Regions from separate parts of the Streptomyces sp. NPDC048290 genome, predicted to be linked through region 3. Evidence: riboswitches for the same ligand, from Rfam matches in the RefSeq annotation. Region 3 holds a riboswitch; each other region holds the start of a gene.
What was found. Region 3 has a riboswitch for cyclic di-AMP ahead of AB0D49_RS17550 (transglycosylase family protein). Riboswitches for the same ligand answer to the same signal wherever they lie in the genome.
Positions count from the first base shown of each region.

Region 1: linked by a shared signal. The riboswitch ahead of AB0D49_RS33585 (M23 family metallopeptidase) and the one ahead of AB0D49_RS17550 (transglycosylase family protein) in region 3 are both predicted to bind cyclic di-AMP.
Region 2: linked by a shared signal. The riboswitch ahead of AB0D49_RS24950 (C40 family peptidase) and the one ahead of AB0D49_RS17550 (transglycosylase family protein) in region 3 are both predicted to bind cyclic di-AMP.

Region 1 covers NZ_JBEZLM010000026.1:22,542-29,598, forward strand. The annotation lists gene AB0D49_RS33580 (PrsW family intramembrane metalloprotease) at 1-223, shown strand, start outside; gene AB0D49_RS33585 (M23 family metallopeptidase) at 439-1,482, opposite strand; cyclic di-AMP (ydaO/yuaA leader) riboswitch at 1,494-1,651, opposite strand; gene AB0D49_RS33590 (PP2C family protein-serine/threonine phosphatase) at 1,898-3,046, opposite strand; tRNA gene AB0D49_RS33595 (tRNA-Met) at 3,281-3,354, opposite strand; gene AB0D49_RS33600 (alginate lyase family protein) at 3,581-4,879, opposite strand; gene AB0D49_RS33605 (dihydrofolate reductase family protein) at 4,946-6,076, opposite strand; gene AB0D49_RS33610 (MarR family transcriptional regulator) at 6,193-6,711, shown strand; gene ribA (GTP cyclohydrolase II) at 6,901-7,057, shown strand, end outside.
Region 2 covers NZ_JBEZLM010000014.1:187,135-194,191, reverse strand. The annotation lists gene AB0D49_RS24960 (ATP-dependent Clp protease proteolytic subunit) at 169-792, shown strand; gene AB0D49_RS24955 (hypothetical protein) at 800-1,108, shown strand; cyclic di-AMP (ydaO/yuaA leader) riboswitch at 1,446-1,652, shown strand; gene AB0D49_RS24950 (C40 family peptidase) at 1,656-2,129, shown strand; gene AB0D49_RS24945 (ATP-binding protein) at 2,330-2,788, opposite strand; gene AB0D49_RS24940 (helix-turn-helix transcriptional regulator) at 3,003-3,869, shown strand; gene AB0D49_RS24935 (DUF397 domain-containing protein) at 3,879-4,103, shown strand; gene AB0D49_RS24930 (8-amino-7-oxononanoate synthase) at 4,605-5,732, opposite strand; gene bioB (biotin synthase BioB) at 5,956-7,057, shown strand, end outside.
Region 3 covers NZ_JBEZLM010000009.1:111,197-118,253, reverse strand. The annotation lists gene AB0D49_RS17565 (nucleoside triphosphate pyrophosphohydrolase) at 1-365, shown strand, start outside; gene AB0D49_RS17560 (cytochrome P450) at 584-1,858, shown strand; gene AB0D49_RS17555 (transglycosylase family protein) at 2,352-3,680, shown strand; cyclic di-AMP (ydaO/yuaA leader) riboswitch at 3,897-4,093, shown strand; gene AB0D49_RS17550 (transglycosylase family protein) at 4,097-4,804, shown strand; gene eno (phosphopyruvate hydratase) at 5,583-6,869, shown strand; gene AB0D49_RS17540 (septum formation initiator family protein) at 7,021-7,057, shown strand, end outside.

The DNA of each region.
Region 1 (7,057 bases), on a different contig from region 3:
GGGCGACCGGGGCCGGGCCCGAGCGGACTTCGTCCCGCGCGAGCGGGAACTGCTCACCGCGCTGTGGCACCGCAGGAACATCGCGGGCCCCGCGCTCGCCCACGCCGCCCGGCTGACGCCCCCGCCGTTCCCGGCGACCGACCCGAGACGGCAGCCGTACGGCTCCACCGCCCAGCCCCTGCCTCCGCAGCATCCGGCGCCCTACAACCCGTACCGCACCTGACGGGACATACGCGGGCGGCGGCCCTGACGTCGGGGGGTCGTCGTCAGGACCGCCGGGATCACGGCCGTTCCGCGAATCCGGGAACGGGGGCGCGGAACGGGGAGTGCGGAACGCAGCACGCGGGACGCGGACGTCGAGCGGGTCGGATCCATCAGGGCATTCAGACCGTCACGGCCGTAGACCTCAGGGATCCAGACCGTCAGGCATTCGGACCGTCAGGGGTTCAGGCCCTTGTCGCGGAGCCAGGCCAGCGGGTCGATGCCGCCGCCGGAGCTGGTGTGCACCTCCAGGTGGAGGTGGGCGCCGGTGACATTGCCGGTGGCGCCGACACGGCCGATGACCTCGCCGGTGGTGACCTTCTGGCCGACGCTGACACTGATCGAGGACTGGTGGGCGTACCAGACCTCGGTGCCGTCGTCGAGGGTCAGCACGGTCTTGTAGCCGTACGAACCGTCCCAGCCCGCCGAGGTGATGGTGCCGGAGTGGACGGCCTTGATGAGCGTGCCCGTGGGCGCGGCGAAGTCGGTGCCGGTGTGGTAGCCGGACGACCAGAGCGAACCGGCCTGGCCGAAGGTCGAGGTGAGGGTGTACGACGAGGTCGGCAGCGCGAACTGCTTGGCCAGCTTGGCGAGGCGCTCCTCCTCGGCCTTGCGCGCGGCTTCCTCCTCCGCCTTCTTCTTCTCGGCGGCGGCCTTCTCACGCGCCTCCCGCTCCGCCTTCTCGGCAGCCGCGGTGGCCTTCTTCTCGGCGGCGGCGAGCACCGCCTGGGCAGCCTTGGTGTCGACCTGGTCCTGCTGGCTCTCGGCCTGGGCCATGATGCGGGCGCGCAGCGCCTCACCGGCGTCGGTGGTGCCCTGGCCGGTGTCGGCCGGGGTGACGCCGATCCCGCTGAGCGGGGCGGTCTCGGGCTCGGCGGCGGGCTCTTCCGCGTCCGCGTCGTCCGTGAAGGTGGGGAGGTCGGGCAGGGAGATCGCCACCGGCGGCTTGCCGGTCTGCGCGGTGGCCATGCCGCCCGCGCCGACGGCGGCTATGACACCGACGCCGAGGACCGTGGAGCTGCGGGCCAGGCCGCCGCGGGCGAGTCCGCCGCGCTGCTTGGCGACGCGGTGCCGGCCGCGGACCGGGCGGACGGTCTCCGCGCTGGGGTTCCATTCCTCCCACGGGCCCTCGTCGGTGCGGGGGCCGCCGTAGACGACGGTGTCGTCGCTGCGCTGGGCGGGTATGAACGGGGCCCCTGGAGCAGGCCGGTTGGACGCCACGTAGGCGTACTCCTTTCCTTCCCTCTCGCCTACCGGGTTAGCTGACGGGTTCGGAGCAGGAAGGTCTCCTACGCGCGTAAATCAGCCATGTCTCCATGGCGATGTACGCCCGATTCACCCCAAGGTGGTGGTTCCCCGGTTCCCTCACGGGATTCGGCGCTTGCGCACGGAGCCGCCTCTTGTGACGGCTGGGACGACCGCGCTGCGTTATCGGACAGTAATAGAACCCAAGGGTGATTTCCAAGCGCTTCCTGGAGATCATTCACGCTCTTACGCTGGACGTACGGGCCACGAGGGCGGAAATTCGGGCGAGTCACCCCCGCCTTGGGCCTGTCTCACACCGGTCTCGTGGGGCACTCCACAACCGCCCTCATGTGATGGTGACTCAGTTGTTATGCGGAGGGCGGTCGTCCATTCACTCACCGTGACCGTAGGCCGGGCGCCCGGGTGCCGGGCCGGGCCGCCGTACGGCGAGCAGCGCCATGTCGTCCGTCATCCCGCCCCCGGTGTGGTGCCGTACCTCTTCGGACAGGGCCGCCACCAGGTCCGCCGGGCCCCCGAACAGCCGCCCCGCCAGCCGGTCCTCGGGCTCGAAGAACACCCCGCTCCCGTCCCGCGCCTCGGACAGCCCGTCGGTGAACAGCAGCAGCGTGGCCCCGCCCGGGAACTCCGCCTCCTGCGCCCGGTCCGGCCACGCCCCCAGGTCGCCCATGCCCAGCGGCAGGGCGGGCTCGGGCGCGTCCAGCTCGCGCAGGGTGCCGTCGGCGTACAGCAGCAGCGGCCCCGGGTGCCCCCGGTTGACCATCCGCACCACGGCCCGGCCGTGCGGGATCTCGGCGAGCACGGCGGTGGTGAACCCCTCGTAGGCGTCCAGCCCGTCGCGCCGGGTGCCCTCCCGCGCGAGCGCCCGCTCCAGCCGTGCGGCGACCGCCTCCAGGGTGGCCTCCTGCTCGGCCGCCTCCCGGAACGCCCCGATCACCACCGCGACGGCGGCCACCGCGCTCATGCCCTTGCCCCGTACGTCCCCGACGACGAGCCGGACCCCGTGCGGGGTGTCCTGCACCGCGTACAGGTCGCCGCCGATGAACGCGCCCGCCTGGGCGGCCTCGTAGCGGGCGGCGATGTCGAAGCCGCCGATCCGGTCGTCCGGTTCCGGCAGCACCGCGCGCTGTGCCGCCTCGGCGATCTCCCGCGCGGAGGCGAGCCGGGCGTCACTGCGCCGGACCAGGACATTGATCAGCACGGCGAGCACGGAGACCGTGGCCACCGTGACGGCCTCGGTGATGGTCTCGGCGGCGAGGGGCTTGTCCACCCCGATATGGACGATGAACATGACGACCAGGGCCACGACACCGGTGATCACGGTGTAGCGCAGCCCGAACAGCGGCGCCGCGACCAGGGGCGCCGCGGTGAAGAACGGCACGGCGGTGAAGTGGGCGGGCATCACGGTCTCGTACACCGCGCCGCCGACGATCAGCAGGGCGGGCAGCACACGCACGACCGGTCTGATGTACGAGAAGCCGCCCCGCTCGGGGCCGCCCTGTGGCGAACTGCCCCGGGGCATCGTGCCGCGCGGCCCGGTGTACGGCCCCTCGCCCTCCGCCTCACCAGGCAGCACCTCGCGTCTCCCGCCTTCGTCTCCGTCAGTCCAGCGTTGCCGCAGCACGGCGGACGGGCGAGCCGGGCGGGCCGACCGGATGAATGGACGAGGGGGGAGCGCCAGGGCTGCGGGGGGGCGGGGCGCGGAAAACACTCAGGGCCGGAATCCGTGATCCGGATTCCGGCCCTGAGCCTTGAGTAGCGGGGACAGGATTTGAACCTGCGACCTCTGGGTTATGAGCCCAGCGAGCTACCGAGCTGCTCCACCCCGCGTCGGTGTGTCACCAGTGTACGCCATGGTCGGACCGGTCAGCACACCGATTGAAACGCGCCCCTTCCGCACCGTCTTCCCGAGGCGCCCCTTCCTTCCCGAGGCGACCCTTCCGCACCGCCTTCCAGACGTGCCCCGTCTGCACCGCCATCCAGACGCGCCCCTATGTACGCGTTGCCGGAGGCGCCCCCTACGCACCCGTTCCCGTAGGCGGCACACAGGAGGCGCCTACGTGCCCGGGTTCCCCGCGTGGGTGAGGGTCTCCCAGGCCACGAAGAACCCGTCCGTGCCCGCCGGGCGGGTCGTGACGGCCAGCCGGTGCGCGGCCGGGACGGGGGTGTCGAGCCGGTTCTCCAGATGGTTGAGGGCGACTTCGAGGGCGGGGCCGAGGTCCCGTTCGATCCGGCCGCCGCACAGCCAGCCGGGCGCGGGACGGCCCTCCTGGTAGGGCGCGTGCAGGGCGAGCGCCGCGCGGAGCCGGTCGGCGGCGTCCTCGTACAGGTCGACGCCCTGCTGCCAGGCGGTCTCGGCGGCATGGGCGGTGGCGGCGACGGCGTGCCCGACGTGGGCGAAGCCCCGGCAGGTCTCCTGGGTGAGGCCGTCCTTGAAGGTGCGCTGCCGGAACCAGGACGCCCGTACCTGCTCCGGGGTCTTCGCGGCCGAGCCCGCCTGGGTGCGGGGCAGGGGGCCGTCCTTCTCCAGGTAGAACACCGACGGGACCCGCTCGCGGAAGCGGGCGAGGGAGGCGTCGAAGGTCTTGCGGTCGTCCAGGAAGACGGCGATCGACAGGGCGGCGTCGATGGCGGTGAGGTCCCGGTCGCCGCGGCGGTCGGGGGCCGTCCCGGTGACATGGGGCAGGTGCGCGGTGCGGAGCATGGTCGCGAAACGGCGGACGCGGTCCTTCGGCCAGCCCGCGCCCTCCGTGTGCCGGACGATCTCGGCGGCCCGCGCCCAGGTGCCGCCCGTCCATCCGGCCTGGAGCCCGGCACCGGCCCGGGAGTGCCGGGTCAGCCGGGCCGACCAGGCGTCCATGATCTCGGCGGCCTTGGCGGCGTGCCGCCGCTTGCCGGTGACGGTGAACAGCAGCGCCTGGGTGTAGGCGGCGATGGCGTCCTCACGCTCCTCGACACACCCCGCGCCCGGGACGTCCCCGACGTCCCCGCCCGGACAGGAGACGTCCGCGACCGGCCGCGCCCGGTACTTGTACGACCCGTACTCACTGTCCCGCATGTCCAGATACGCCGTCAGCCACGGCTGCTTCCCCGCGGTGACGTTCTTCCGTACGGCGTCCAGCTGGGCCTTGCCGACGAGGACGCCGGGGTGGGTGAACGGCTGGTCGGCGGCGAGCACATGCGTCCTGGCCCGGGAACCGGAGTCGAGGGTGCCGCACCCGGCGGCCGGGACGAGCACCAGCGCGGCCAGCGCCAGCGCCGCCGGCCGCCGCGCGTTCCGCCCGGCACGTCCGCCCGCTCCCCGCATGGCCACCACCTCCGCGTAGTCCGCCCGCCCGGTCCGCGCACCGGTCATGGCAGCGTGCCGGGGGGCGGCCCGGGGCGCAGAAGTTGTTGGGCCGATCGGCGGAGCGGACCCGTCCTAGGTCAGGAGGTGGAGATTGGGCGCCTTGGCCTGCCGCTCGTACTCCGGGAGTACGACGACGGTGGCGCCCTCGGCGGTCAGCAGGCCGGTGCCGTCGGCGGACGGCACGAAGGTGTCCGGCTCGCGCCAGGCGGTGACCACCCGGCGGACGCCCGCGTCCAGGATCAGCCGGGCGCAGGGGCGAGGCCGGGAGGCGCGGTGGGCGCAGGGCTCAAGGCTGGAGTAGACGGTGGCGCCGGGCAGCCGGGGGTCGGCGGGGTCGGTCTTGGCGAGCGCGGCCTCCTCGGCGTGCACCACCGGGTCGCCGCCCTCGCGGGAGTACCCCCGGGCCAGTTCGGTGCCGTCCGCGGCGACGACCACCGCGCCGACGCTGAACGCGGTACGCGAGGGCGGGCAGTCGGCGGCGAGCGCGCAGGCCAGCCGGAGCCAGTGGTGGTCGGCGGCGACGGCCGGCCCGCCGGTGCCGGGGGCGGTGGGCGCGTAGCGCATCAGGACGACGTCCTCGATCCGGCGGGTCTCCAGGAGGCGGAGGCGGCCGGGCGGGTAGGCGCCGGGGCCGAAGAGCGGGGGCGCGGCCGGGTCGCCGACGAGGAGCGGGGCGAGGACGAGGTGGAGTTCGTCGGCGAGGCCCTCGGTGAGCAGTTGGGTGTGGACCGTGCCGCCGCCCTCGACCATCAGCCGCCGTACCCCGCGCTCGTCGTGGAGATGGGTGAGCAGGGTCCGCCAGGCGAGGTCGGGGCCGAGGGGGACGACCTCGGCGGCGATGCCCTTGGCGCGGGCGCGGTCGGCGCCCCGGTCGGTGGTGTAGAGCAGCTTCTCGCCGCCGGTGTGCCAGAAGCGGGCGGCGGGGTCGAGGTCGCCGGTGCGGCTGACGGCGACCTTCAGGGGGTAGGGCGGGCGGCCCGCGGCGACCCGGGCCGCGCGCCGCTCGGCCGAGTTGACCAGCAGCCGGGGGTTGTCGGCGCGCAGGGTTCCGGCGCCGATCAGGATGGCGTCGGAGGCGGCCCGTACCTCGTCCACCCGGTCGAAGTCGGCCGGGCTGGAGAGCAGCAGGCGGTCGGGGCCGGTGTCGTCCAGGCGGCCGTCGAGGGAGACGGCGGCGGAGAGCAGGACGTGCGGGTGCGGCATGGACGGCTCGGCTTCCGGTTCCGGGAGGAGTGAGGAGGGGCTGTGTGCGGGTGGGTGGGTAAGCGCGCTGATCGGCGGAGTTGGCTTCAAATTTTAAGCAAATCTACACTGGTCGTATGACGACTCGCTGGCTCACCCCCGAGGAGCAGCGCGCGTGGCGCGCGTACATCGGGACCGTGCTGCTCCTGGAGGACGCGCTCGACCGGCAGCTCCAGCTGGAGGCCGGGATGCCGCATCTCTACTACTCCATCCTCGCCCACCTCTCCGAGGCCGAGGAGCGACGGCTGCGGATGACCGATCTCGCCGGGCTGCTGAAGATCACCCGCAGCCGGCTGACGTACGCCGTCGGGCGGCTGGAGAAGGACGGGCTGGTCCGGCGCGAGGGATGTCCCAGCGACAAGCGGGGGAGCATCGCCGCCCTGACGGACGAGGGGATGGCGCTGCTGGAGCGGGTCGCGCCGGGCCATGTCGAGACGGTCCGGGCGGCGCTGTTCGACCATCTGTCCGCGGAGCAGGTGGGACAGCTGGAGGAGATCTTCACGGGCGTGGCACGGGCGCTGGAGGGGACGGAAGGGGCGGAGCCGGGGGGCGGTGGGGGCGTGCCGTGGCTGCGGCGCTCCTCGCCGTACTCGTGAGACCCGCGGTGAACGGGGCGCCTCATGGGGTCACTTCTCATGAATTGCCCCTCAAACGGGTTGCTTCAAATTTCAAGCGTGGCGTATGGTCGCGTTCGTCCGATCATCTGCTTCAAATCTTAAGCAAGCGTTCCAGTGAGCAGTCAGCCAGCCGAAGCAGCCAGAACAGCGACGCGTCCGGAGACCTCGATGCCCCTCAGCCCTGACCCGGCTCACGCCCCCGCCATCACCCCCGCCCCCGCCACCATCCGTACCCGCGTCCGTGTCCCCCTCCGCTTCGACGACGGGTACGGCGTCGACGCCGAGCTGGTCACCTTCCACGGGCTGGCGGACGGGCGGGAACACC
Region 2 (7,057 bases), on a different contig from region 3:
AGGGCCGGGACGAGGGCCGGGACGAGGGCCGGGACGAGGGCCGGGACAAAGGAACGTACGTCCTGTACATTTTTTACAGAGACGGCGGCGCGCCGAGCACGCACGCCGTCCCCCAGGGCCGCCCTACCCCACCCGTCGACCACCGCATCTCCCGAGGAGGCGTTCGTCATGGACCGCCCGTCCGCCCGACATGTCCTGCCCGAGTTCACCGAGCGCACCGGCTACGGGCACCGGACCCTCGATCCCTACGGGAAGCTGCTGGAGGAGCGGATCGTCTTCCTGGGCACGCCCGTGGACGACATCGCGGCCAATGACGTGATGGCCCAGTTCATGCATCTGGAGTACCAGGACCCGGACCGGGACATCTCGCTCTACATCAACTCCCCCGGCGGCTCGTTCAGCGCGATGTCCGCGATCTACGACACGATCCACTTCGTGCGCTGCGACGTGGAGACGATCTGTCTGGGGCAGGCCGGCGCGATGGCGGCGGTGCTGCTGGCGGCCGGGACGCCCGGGAAGCGGCTGACCCTGCCGGGCGCGCGGATCGTGGTCCACCAGCCGTCGCTGCCCGAGCCGATCGAGGGCCAGACCAGCGATCTGGCGATCCAGGCGGCGGAGCTGTCCCGGGTCCGCGACCGCCTGGAGGAGATGCTCGTACGCCACACCGGGCGCGCCCGTCACCTGGTGAGCGCCGACATCGAGCGGGACAAGGTGCTCACCGCGCCGCAGGCGCTGGAGTACGGCCTGGTCGACCGGGTCGTCGGCAGCCGCAAGGCGACGGGCGGGAGGTGAGCCGGGGATGCTGCCGCCCGAGATCCCGCCGCTGCCCGCGCTGACCCGCGCGGAGGGCGAGCTGATCGACCGTTATCTGGAGGCGGCCGATCTGCTGGGCCGGATCAATCCGGCCCGGCACGGCGACACCTATGGGGCGCTGCGGGCCGCGCAGGCGCTGGTCGCCAAGGCGGTGCTGCTGCGGGACGCGCTCGCGCTGATGCACCACCGGGGCGAGTCGGAACTGTCGGCGGCGACCCTCGCGCGGGCGCTGCGCGTGCTGGACGGCGAGCGCCGTACCGCGCGGGTCTGTCTGCCCCCGCGCTCCGACGGCTGAGGCGCCGGGCGTCCGGGGCGGCACACCGGACGCCTACTCGGAATGCCTGACTCCGGTGTCAAACGGACCAAATGGATTACGTCCGTTCGGCGTATCGGATGGTCATTTTGCCGACCCGGCACGCTTGCCCAACGCGCCCCCAGGACGGTGTTTGGAACGGCTCCGCCGCTGGTCCGGGGCGTGGGCGCCGACTGACACGCGTCGCCTTCCCTGGATGTCCACCCGAACGGGTGAGTGGTGAGTAACGCCACAAATACTCGGTTCCGTTGGGATTTTCGGACACGCGTAGGTGAAGATCCCTGACTGACGACAAGACCCCGCCACCGCGGCGGGGCGGTCCGGGCGGACGCCGAATCCTGCCGCCGCCCGGATGCCCGGTCGACAGGAGTGGATCGGCAGGAGTGGAGGACCCAGGTACGACGGGTCGCCGGAGCGCAGTTCGGCTTCGAGCGGTCCTTGGGGTGAAGCCGCCTTCGGGCGGCCGGGCAACTTCGCCAGCCCGAATCCGACAGGTCATCCTTCACAGGCGGCTGACGAAGGGTTGCGCATGACCGCGCTCAATCGTGTCCCGTCCCTGATGGCCCGTGCCGGTACGGCATCGGCACTGACGCTCGCCGCGGTGGGCGGCAGCGTGGTGGTCCCGGGCCTCGCCCCGGAGGCTTCGGCCGCCACACACGCGACCAAGGCACTCCAGGTGGCCGCCTCCAAGAAGGGAGCGCCCTACAAGTGGGGGGCGACCGGACCCAGTCGGTTCGACTGCTCGGGGCTTACGCTCTACGCCTTCAAGAAGGCCGGCAAGAAGCTGCCGCGTACGGCCGCCCAGCAGTACAACAAGACGAAGCACATCTCCGCCGGTAGCCGCAAGTCCGGTGACCTGGTGTTCTTCCACTCCGGTTCGAACATCTACCACGTAGGGATCTACGCCGGTAAGGGCAAGATCTGGCACTCGCCGAAGTCCGGTGACGTGGTGCGGCTCCAGAAGATCTGGACCAAGAGTGTCTGGTACGGGCGCGTGAAGTGACCATGAAATGACCGTGTAGCGACGGTGACGGTCCGAGGTGGCCCCTGCGGGGCGGTGACGGCGTGTCTGACGCCCTGTCACCGCCGGGGCCGCCTCCGGCCGGTCGGGGCCACCGCGGGGCCGTCTGCGGCCGTTGTGGCGGCTCGCTCCGCGGAAACGTTTCCTGCGGGGGGCGGGAAACTGGATGCGGAGGGTACGCGTCATGGCTCCTGCTGCCCCGCCGTGGTCACCGGGCGGGCCGGGGCCGACCAGGGAAGCTCGATCGAGACCGTCTTGCCGCCTTCGGGTGTGGCCCGGACTCTCAGCTTCCCGCCGCACTCGGCGGCCAGCCAGCGGATGATGACCAGCCCGCGCCCGTTGTCCTGCTGCACCGCGGCCGGAAGCCGCTTGGGGAACCGCGGATGACTGTCCGTCACCCCGATCCGCAACTGCTCGTCACGCGCCAGTTCCAGGTCCACCGTGAAGGTGGGCGACTGTCCGAACGTGTGCTGTACGGCGTTGGTGGCCAGTTCCGAGACGATGAGCCGGACGCTGTCCGCGAGGTCCGTGTCCGCCGGCAGACCCCATTCGACGAGGGTGTCGACCGCGTAGCCGCGGGCCGCGGAGACCGAGGCGGCATCGCTCGGCAGAGTGACGGACGCTTCCAGATGATCTGCCATGGCGAGGTCGTCCCTTTCCCACGGGACCGCGGTCCGACACGGAGGCGGAAGGTTCGAGTACGGTCCCGGACTGGTGCTACATCGCCCAGCCTGCCACTAGTGCGCCGGTCCAGGTGGCGATCCACCAAGATATGCATATATCTGTCGCTCAATGCGGTGAACTCTGCGACGGCAGAGCGTATTTGGGCGGCCCGGAAGGAGTAAGGAGTAGCCCATGCAGCACGGTCCCGTGGTGCGCCGCCGGAAGCTGGGCGCGGAATTGCGCGCGCTGCGCACCCGTGCGGGGCTCACCAGTGGTGAGGCGGCCGGTCTGGTCGGCTGGCACCAGTCGAAGGTCAGCCGGATCGAGACCGGTGCGAGCGGGGTGAAACCGGCCGATGTCCGGTTACTGCTGGACGCGTACGGCGTCGAGGACCCCGATCTGCGGGAGCTGCTGCTGGTGCTGGCCGGCTCGGAGGAGGGCGGACGGCACCACTGGTGGCACGCCTACCGCGGGGTGCTGCCGCCGACGTACCGGGACTTCATCAGCCTGGAGTCGCAGGCCACCGCCATGCGCACGCTGGAGACCTCGGTGATTCCGGGGCTGCTCCAGACCCGGGAGTACGCCCGCGCGGTGACCCGGGCGGCCGTCGAGGGACTGGAGGACGAGCGGCTGGACACGCTGGTGGAGGTGCGGCTGGCCCGGCAGGACGTGCTGCGGGCGCATCCGCCGCTGGAGCTGAGCGCGGTGCTGGACGAGGCGGTGCTGCGGCGGGAGGTGGGCGGACCCGCGGTGATGGCCCGTCAGCTGTCACGACTGGCGGAGGCGGCGCGGCTGCCGCAAGTACGGCTCCAGGTGCTGCCGTTCTCCGCCGGTGCGCATATCGGGGTGACGGGTCCTTTCGTTATCTTCTCGTTTTCGCGCACTTCCGATCTGGATGTGGTTGTTCTGGACCACATGACGAGTAGCCTCCATCTGGAACGGAAAGAAGACCTAGTGGCCTACAGCGAGTCGTTCCGTACCCTTCAGCACCACGCGCTTTCACCCGCGGACTCGCTGGATTTCATCGCCGGGATAAGTGACGGCTCATATGGCGCATAGGGAGGCACCATGACCGCACTGCCTCGACACGTCCCCTCCACCGACCGACTGCACGGAGTGCGGTGGCTGCGCAGCAGCTACAGCACCGGCGCGAACAACTGCGTCGAGACGGCCCGACCGCCCCGCGGCCCCTGGGCCGGACTGCTCGCCGTGCGCGACTCCAAGGACCCGTCCGGGCCCGCGCTGCTCTTCTCCACGGAGAGCTGGGCGGGATTCACGGCGGCGCTCCGCTGATCCGGAGATCTCCGCCGAAGATCTCCGCCGGTCACTGATCACGTCCGGTCCGGAGTATCACATCCGATGCGGAGGTCACGTCCATTTCGCAGATCACGTCCATTTCGCAGATGTCGTCCGATGCATGGATCACTTCTGAGGCATGGGCCACTGCCCGTATCACCGACCGTTGCCCGAATCACCGACCGTTGCCCGAATCACCGATCAATGCCCGACTCACCGGCCGTTGCCCGACTCACCAATGAATGCCCGATTCACGGATCACTGTCGATTCACGGGTCGTGACCGATGCGTGCGTCAGCATCGATTCGTGTATCAGCACCGATTCTCGGGATCATCCTTGGTTCTCGGATCATCGTTGATTCTCGGATCATCGTGATTCGCGTGGGCACTACTGATGGGCGTGGCACCGCTGACTACTGATGTACAGCGCGTCCCGAACGATCCGTTTCAATCCGGTCCGGTTCTCGCACGGGTGGTGCACGGCCGTGGTTCGCCGACTCATGGTCGCGTCTCGCCGATGATCCGGACGGCGTGTTCCAGCTGTTCCCCGGAGAGGTCCGCGCGGGCCGTCAGCCGCAGCCGCGAGATCCCGTCGGGCACGGACGGCGGGCGGAAGCAGCCCACGGCCAGCCCGGCCCCGCGGCAGTCCGCGGCCCACCGCACGGCCCCCTCCGGGGACGGTGCCCGCACCGAGACCACCGCCGCGTCCGGACGGACGGCCGTGAGGCCCCGCTCCGTCAGCCGGGCGTGGAGTTCCGCCGCCACGGCCCGCGCGCGGGCGGCCCGTCCGGGTTCCCCGACCAGCAGCCGCAGCGCCGCGAGCGCGCCGCCCGCCGCGGCCGGGGCGAGTCCGGTGTCGAAGATGAAGGTGCGGGCCGCGTTGACCAGATGGTCGATCACGGCGGCCGGTCCGAGGACCACTCCGCCCTGGCTGCCCAGCGACTTGGACAGGGTGGCCGTCACCACCACGTCCGGTGCGCCGGCGAGCCCCGCCGCGGCTGCCGCGCCCCGGCCGCCCTCGCCCAGCACCCCCAGCCCATGGGCGTCGTCCACCACGAGCCCCGCCCCGCGCTCCCGGCACGCCGCGGCCAGCTCCTTGAGGGGCGCCGCGTCGCCGTCGACCGAGAACACCGTGTCGGAGACGACGACGGCCGGTCCGTCATGGGTGCGCAGTGCCTTGCGGACCGCCTCGGGGTCGGTGTGCGGGACGACCTGGGTGGTGCCGCGCGCCAGCCGGCAGCCGTCGATGAGGGAGGCGTGGTTCCCGGCGTCGGAGACGATCAGCGTGCCGTGCGGGGCCAGCGTGGTCACGGCGGCGAGATTGGCCGCGTATCCGGAGGACAGCACGAGCGCGGCCTCGAAGCCGCAGTGGGCGGCCAGTTCGCGTTCCAGCTCGGCGTGGAGTTCGGTGCTGCCGGTGACCAGCCGGGAGCCGGTCGCGCCCGCGCCCCAGGTCCGGGCCGCCGCGGCGGCCCCCTCGGTGACCTCGGGGTGCCGGGCCAGCCCCAGGTAGTCGTTGCTCGCCAGGTCCAGCAGCGGCGAGTCGGCGGGACGCGGTCGCAGGGTCCGTACGAGTCCGGCGCGGCGGCGCGTGCGTGCCTGCTCGTCGATCCAGCCGAACGCCATGGCTCCTCCGGGGTGTGCGGGCTGCGTAGGGATCAGCCGGTGGTGATGTCTGGATCAGCCGGCGGTGACGTCGGGATCGGCTCGCGGTGATTTTGTAGGCAGTGAACAGACCCTAGCCGCACCTCCAGCCCCGCACTGTGTGGCGATACCCACACGTCCGGCGCGCCCCTTTGTACGAACTCTCCTTGGCCCCGGGCGGCTCCTTAGGACAGGATCGGCTCTCATGGACCTGCTGAACACGCTGGTGGACAAGGGGCTTCGGCGCGAGCTGCCGACCCGCGAGGAGGCCCTCGCCGTTCTCGCCACTTCCGACGACGACGTGCTCGACGTGGTGGCCGCGGCCGGGAAGGTGCGCCGCCACTGGTTCGGCCGGCGGGTGAAACTGAACTATCTCGTCAACCTCAAGTCCGGGCTCTGCCCCGAGGACTGCTCCTACTGCTCCCAGCGGCTCGGCTCCACGACCGGCATCCTCAAGTACACCTGGCTGAAGCCGGACGAGGCGACGGCCGCCGCCACCGCCGGTCTCGCGGGCGGCGCCAAGCGGGTCTGTCTGGTGGCGAGCGGACGCGGGCCCACCGACCGGGACGTCGACCGGGTCTCGCGGACCATCAAGGCCATCAAGGACGAGCACCAGGACATCGAGGTGTGCGCCTGTCTCGGACTGCTCTCCGACGGCCAGGCCGAACGGCTGCGCGAGGCGGGCGCCGACGCCTACAACCACAACCTCAACACGTCCGAGGCGACCTACGCGGACATCACGACCACCCACACCTACGCCGACCGGGTGGACACCGTGCGCAAGGCGCACGCGGCCGGGCTGTCGGCGTGCTCGGGGCTGATCGCGGGCATGGGCGAGCCGGACGAGGAACTCGTCGACGTGGTCTTCTCGCTGCGCGCCCTGGACCCCGACTCGGTGCCGGTGAACTTCCTGATCCCGGTCGAGGGCACCCCGCTGGGCACCGACTGGCATCTGACGCCGCAGCACTGTCTGCGCATCCTCGCGATGGTGCGGTTCGTCTGCCCGGACGCCGAGGTGCGGATCGCGGGCGGGCGCGAGGTCCATCTGCGCACCCTCCAGCCGCTCGCGCTGCATCTGGCCAACTCGATCTTCCTGGGCGACTACCTCACCACCGAGGGCCAGGCGGGCAAGGCCGACCTGGAGATGATCGCCGACGCCGGATTCGAGGTGGAGGGCGCGGACGAGGTGACCCTTCCGGAGCACCGGGCGGCGCCGGGCGGGGACATGTGCGGCTCCTCCGAGGAGGCCGGGTGCGGGGGACATGGGGGCGGCGGCTGCGGGTCGGCGGCTGAGGCGCCTGTGGGGC
Region 3 (7,057 bases):
TCGTCGCCAAGCTCGTCCACCGCCACCCCCATGTCTTCGGGGACGCCACCGCGACGACCCCCGAGGACGTCAAGGAGCACTGGCTGCGCACCAAGGCCGAGGAGAAGCGGCGCACCTCGGTGACCGAGGGCATCCCGGTCCACCAGCCGGGCCTGGCCCTCGCCGCCAAGCTGGCCTCCCGGGCGCGCACGGCCGGTCTGGACGTCCCGCTGCCGCAGGGCGACGGCATCGGCTACGAACTGCTGGCCCTCGCCGCCCGCGCCGAGGCGGACGGCGTCGACCCGGAGGCCGCCCTGAGAGCGGCGGCCCGCGCCTACCGGGACGCGATCAGACAGCGGGAGGCCCGGGATACGGTCGAACGGTGACCGATCAGTACGACGGACCGACACCGGCGCGGGGTTCATGCCCCGCGGGCGGGACAACCGGACCTGCCCCCGCCGGGCCTGCCCCCGCCGGGCGTGACGACGCCGGACCCGCCCCCGCCGGGCCTGACGCCGCCGGACTTGCCCCCGTTGGGCCGGACACCGCCGGACTCGCCCCCACCGGGCCGGACGCCGCCGGGCCCGCCCCCGCCGGGCCGGACATCACCGGGCCCGCCCCCACCGGACCGGACACCACCGACCACGCCCCCACCGCCGCCACCCCCACCCCACCCCTATTCACCTGGTCGTTCGCCACCGACCCCTACCCCGCCTACGCCTGGCTCCGGGAGCACTCCCCGGTCCACCGGACCACGCTCCCCAGCGGAGTGGAGGCATGGCTCGTCACCCGGTACGCCGACGCCCGCCAGGCGCTGGCCGACCCACGGCTCTCGAAGAACCCGGTCCACCACGCGGCGGACGCGCCGGGAAAGAGCAAGACCGGCATCCCGGGCGAGCGCAGCGCGGGCCTGATGACCCATCTGCTGAACATCGACCCGCCCGACCACACCCGCCTGCGGCGCCTGGTGTCGAAGGCGTTCACCCCGCGCCGGGTGGCCGCGTTCGCCCCCCGGGTCCAGGAACTGACCGACGACCTGATCGACCGCTTCGCGCAGAAGGGAGCCGCGGATCTGATCCATGACTTCGCCTTCCCGCTCCCCATCTACGCGATCTGCGATCTGCTCGGCGTCCCGGGCGAGGACCAGGACGACTTCCGGGACTGGGCGGGAATGATGATCCGGCACGGCAGCGGCCCCCGGGGCGGGGTCGCGCGGTCCGTGAAGAAGATCCGCGCCTATCTGACCGAGCTGATCCACCGCAAGCGGGCCGACCTGGCGGACGACCTGATCTCGGACCTGATCCGCGCCTCCGACCACGGGGAGCACCTCACGGAGAACGAGGCGGCGGCGATGGCCTTCGTGATCTTGTTTGCGGGTTTTGAAACGACCATTAACTTGATCGGCAATGGCACCTATGCCCTGCTCACCCACGACGAACAGCGCGCCCGGTTCCGCCGCGCCCTGGCGGAAGGGGACACCGGCCTCCTCGAAACGGGGGTCGAGGAACTGCTCCGCTTCGACGGTCCGGTCGAGCTGGCCACCTGGCGGTACGCCACGGAGGCGCTGGACATCGGGGGCGAGTCGATCCGCCGGGGTGATCCGGTCCTCGTGGTGCTCGCGGCGGCGGACCGCGACCCCGGGCGTTTCCCGGACCCCGACACCCTCGACCTGGCCCGCCGTGACAACCAGCACCTCGGGTACGGCCATGGCATCCACTACTGCCTCGGCGCCCCGCTGGCCCGGCTGGAGGGACAGACGGCGCTGGCGACGCTGTTCACCCGTCTCCCGGACCTCCGCCTCGCGGTCGACCCGGACGAACTCCGCTGGCGCGGCGGGCTCATCATGCGCGGGCTGCGAACCCTGCCGGTGGAGTTCTGACCCAGCCCACCGCCCCAGAAGGCCCAACACCCCCCACCCCGCCACCCGCCACGCCGACACCCGCCACCCCGCCACGCTGTCACCCGTCACGCCGTCACGCCGTCACGCCGACACCCGCCACGCCGACACCCGTCACCCCGTCACCCGCCACGCCGTCACGCCGCCACCCGCCCCCCGCTGTCACCCACCACCTCGCGCCCCCACCCAGCCACCATCACGCCCCTCGCCCCACCCTCGCCCCCACCCCCGGCCCTTCACCCCCGGCCCTTCACCCCCGGCCCTTCACCCCCATGGCAAACAGTCACCCCACAGCCCATCCACACCCCCAGACGACCCTTCAGAAGTTGACACTCCCTCACCTTTGTGATCTTCACGTGATCTACGCGGCATTAACTTGTGACAAGTCAACGATTGCGGCTACGTTCACCCCTCAGCGCGACGCGCGAGCATCAAGCGCCGCGCGGGTCACCGCTGTCTCGGGAAAGGTCCCCGCATGCTCTCCGGGAACGGTCGTCACCGTCGCCCCCGTCAGGCCCCGGCCATCCTGGTCGCCGCCGGAGTGACCGGTTCTGCCATCGCCCTGCCCCTGCTCGGCGCCGGAGGCGCCAGCGCGGCGAGCGGCACCACCTGGGACAAGGTCGCCGAGTGCGAGACCGGCGGCGCCTGGAGCGCGGACGAGGGCAATGGACGCTACGGCGGCCTCCAGTTGACCCAGGACGACTGGGCGGCGTACGGCGGGCTGGACTACGCGTCGAGCCCGGACCAGGCGAGCCGTTCGCAGCAGATCGCGGTGGCCGAGCGGATTCTCGCCGACCGGGGCGTCGGGGTCTGGCCCGTGTGCGGGCTGGTCCACGGGCTCGCGCAGGACTCGGACCCGGCCGGGGTCGACACGGGCGTGGCGGGCGACCCCACCCCCCGGGCCACGGAGGACGCGGACGGCTCCTCCGGAGTCACCGGCGGCCTGACCGACTCCTCGAAGTCCCTGCCGTCCGGGTCCTCCGGGACGTCCGGGACACAGGAGCCCGAAGGGCAGTACGGCACCGACGACTCGTCCTGGGGATCGGGCCCCTCCGGCAGTACCGACCCCACCCCGGGCGGCGCCACCGGAACACCGGGCTCCACCCCCTCCGGCACCCCCTCGACCACCTCACCGGACAGCGCCCCGGCCGCCACGGAGGACATCTCCGGCGACTCCTCCGCCTCCCCGGTCGAACAGCCCACCAGCTCCCCCTCCGGGGCGAAGGGTGAGGAATCCGGCAATCTCGGGCAGGGTCTCGGCTCCTCGTTCCTGGTCGACACCAGCGCGCTGCCCGAGGCCGACCCGACCCCCGGCACCGGAAAGCACCGCGGCAACAGCGCCGACGAGAGCGGGACCGACAAGAAGGCGACCAAGCAGCCGAACGTCCTCTCGGGCCTCACCGACGCCACGGACTCCACGGGCACCACGGACTCCACGTCCCCCTCAGGCAAATCGTCCGATTCATCCGCCAATTCCCAGGATGATGAGGATTCTCGGGAATCCGATGAGCCACGGGAATCAGACGAACTCGGCGACCTGGGGGATTTGGCCGAATTGGGTGATGTAGGGGAGAGGGAGTCGGAGTCGCGCGCCTCGCGTGACGCCGGTGGTGCCCGCCAGACCCCCGACCAGGCCTACACCGTCCGTTCCGGAGACACACTCACCTCGATCGCCGACTCCCTTGAGGTCGACGGCGGATGGCGTCAGGTCTTCCGGCTGAACGAGGCGGCGCTAGGCGGCGACCCGAATCACATCGTCCCCGGTCAGACGCTCGACGTCGGCACCGGACCGGCCGCGCGCTGAGTGAGGCGCCGGTGGGGAAGTGGGCCGGGAGTGACGGGAGTTCACGTCACACTTCGCGCTGAATGTCCGGTTTGGCGAAAGTGTGGGATGAGTCTCAGAAGCCCTGATCGTCTTTGAAATTCCAGGAATCGCGTGTCTACGGTCAGGACCGCTCGCAACAGCGGGCCCCGAGGACCGTCACGCCGAATCCTGCCGGCGGTCGTACGGGAACAGTCGTCGCGTCAAGCGCCGTAGGCAGGAGCGGGGGACCCAAGGTAAGTGCCGGTGACGGAGGTTGAGGCGACTCGACCGCACGGAAGCGGCTTGGGGTGAAGTCAGGACGTACGGGAGGAAAGCCCCGTACGGGACATGACCGGGCAACTCATTCGGCCCGAACCCGACAGCTCACCTCGTAGGCGTCGGTGAGGGGATCTTCCATGCTGTTCTGTGGCAAGGGCAAGCACCGCCGTCCGTCCAAGACCACCCGTGTCATCGCGCTCGCCGGGGTGGCTGGCGCCGCCGTCGCCGCCCCGCTGATGGCGGCCGGCAACGCCTCCGCCGCCACCGCCTCCGAGTGGGACGCCGTCGCCCAGTGCGAGTCCGGCGGCAACTGGGCCATCAACACCGGCAACGGCTACTACGGCGGACTCCAGTTCTCCGCCTCGACCTGGGCCGGATACGGCGGCACGCAGTACGCCGCCACCGCGAACAACGCCACCAAGGCGCAGCAGATCGAGATCGCCGAGAAGGTCCTCGCGGGCCAGGGCAAGGGCGCCTGGCCGAGCTGCGGCGTGGGCCTGTCCAGCGCCCCGTACGGCGGCGGCTCGACCGCGCCCGAGCCCGAGCCCGCCCCGACCCAGCCGAGCCAGTCGCAGAGCGGCGGCACCGAGCAGCGCAGCGAGCAGCCGAGCGCCTCCCGCTCGCAGGAGCGCCCGGCCGCCACGCAGGAGACCGTCACCACGCCCACCGGCCAGACGGTCGAGAAGGGCGACGGCGAGTACGAGGTCGTCTCCGGCGACACCCTCAGCTCCATCGCCGCCGAGCACGGTGTCTCGGGCGGCTGGCAGAAGCTGTTCGAGCGCAACAACGACATCGTGGACGACGCCGACCTGATCTTCCCGGGCCAGCAGCTCCACCTGAAGTAGCCCGGACGGCCCCGGAGCGGGCCCCGCCCGAACCGAATCCGAACCAGACCGGTCCAGACCGGACCGGTCCGGACCGGTCCGGTCTGATTCCGGACCAGACCAGACCGGTCCGGACGCGGCTCACGGCCGTTCCACAGCCCGCTCCCGGCCCTCGCACAGCCCGCCCCGCCACCCTGGGGTCATCTCCCCGCGAGGTACGTCCCCGGGTTCCCGGCAGCCCCGGCGCTTCCCAGCGCCCCGGCGCCACCCGGTACGCCCTCCGCGAGACCCCCGTGAGGGTCCCCGTCCCCACGGGCACCCCGCCCCGGTGCGTCATTCCCCCGTACGCACCGGGGCGGGGTCTTTTCACGCCCGAGCAGCCGCCCCGGACCGCTCCCGGAGCCGCCCCGGACCGCTCCCGGTGCCGTACGCAGCCGCCCCGGACCGCTCCCGGTGCCGTACGGAGCCGCCCCGGACCCCTCCCCGTGCCGCACAGAGCCGCCCCCCCCCATGAACGACGGCCCCGAAGCCCCCGCCCCCGACCGCTCGCCCCCAACCCCCACCCCCGAACCCCCGAACCCCCGAACCCCCACACCCCCACCCCCCAACCCCCACCCCCCGAACCCCCCTCTTTGTTCCATTCAGAAACATTTCACGACCGGTTCCGTCCGAGGGATGGGAGACCGGCTGGCCGATCCCCCCGGGACGGTTAGGCTCGTCTCGCAGAGCACGGCGTCCCCGATCGCTCCCGACCGGTGCCGCCCGCCCCTGCGTCACCCGCGTCACATCCATGAAGGAGATGCTCGTGCCGTCCATCGACGTCGTCGTAGCCCGGGAAATCCTGGACTCCCGAGGCAACCCCACGGTCGAGGTCGAGGTCGGCCTCGACGACGGCAGCACGGGTCGTGCCGCCGTTCCGTCCGGTGCGTCCACCGGTGCCTTCGAGGCCATCGAACTGCGCGACGGCGACCCCAACCGCTACCAGGGCAAGGGCGTCGAGAAGGCCGTCCTCGCGGTCATCGAGCAGATCGGCCCGGAGCTGGTCGGCTACGACGCCACCGAGCAGCGCCTGATCGACCAGGCGATGTTCGACCTGGACGCCACCGACAACAAGGGCTCGCTCGGCGCCAACGCCATCCTCGGCGTCTCCCTCGCCGTCGCGCACGCCGCCTCCGAGGCCAGCGACCTCCCGCTGTTCCGCTACCTGGGCGGCCCGAACGCGCACCTGCTGCCGGTGCCGATGATGAACATCCTGAACGGCGGCTCGCACGCCGACTCCAATGTGGACATCCAGGAGTTCATGATCGCCCCGATCGGCGCGGAGTCCTTCTCCGAGGCCCTGCGCTGGGGCACCGAGGTCTACCACACCCTCAAGAAGGTGCTGAAGACCAAGGGCCTGTCCACCGGCCTCGGCGACGAGGGCGGCTTCGCCCCCAACCTCGGCTCCAACCGCGAGGCCCTCGACCTCATCCTCGAAGCCGTCAAGCAGGCCGGGTACGTCCCCGGTGAGCAGATCGCCCTCGCGCTCGACGTCGCCGCCTCCGAGTTCTACAAGGACGGCACGTACCTCTTCGAGGGCAAGGAGCGCTCCGCCGCCGAGATGACGGAGTACTACGAGGAGCTGGCCGCCGCCTACCCGCTGGTCTCCATCGAGGACCCGCTGTTCGAGGACGACTGGGCGGGCTGGCAGGTCCTCACCGAGCGCCTCGGCGACAAGGTGCAGATCGTCGGCGACGACCTTTTCGTCACCAACCCGGAGCGGCTGTCGCGCGGCATCGAGGAGGGCGCCGCCAACGCCCTGCTGGTCAAGGTCAACCAGATCGGCTCGCTGACCGAGACCCTGGACGCCGTCGAGCTGGCCCAGCGCAGCGGCTTCAAGTGCATGATGTCCCACCGCTCCGGCGAGACCGAGGACGTCACCATCGCCGACCTCGCCGTCGCCACCAACTGCGGTCAGATCAAGACCGGCGCCCCGGCCCGCTCCGAGCGCGTCGCCAAGTACAACCAGCTGCTGCGCATCGAGGAGATCCTCGACGACGCCGCGGTGTACGCCGGCCGCAGCGCCTTCCCCCGCTTCAAGGGCTGAACCGCCCGGCCAGCGGAAGCGTCGTCCGTACGTCCCCGTAACCGGTCCCGTACCGTGTGCGGGGACGTACGCGCGTGACAGCCGCGGACGGCGAGCCGCACAGGACAGCGGTACGGGACGGCCGCGGACGGGAACGGGAGGCGGGGACGACATGGCCCTGAAGGAGCGGGACCGGTTCTCCACGGCCA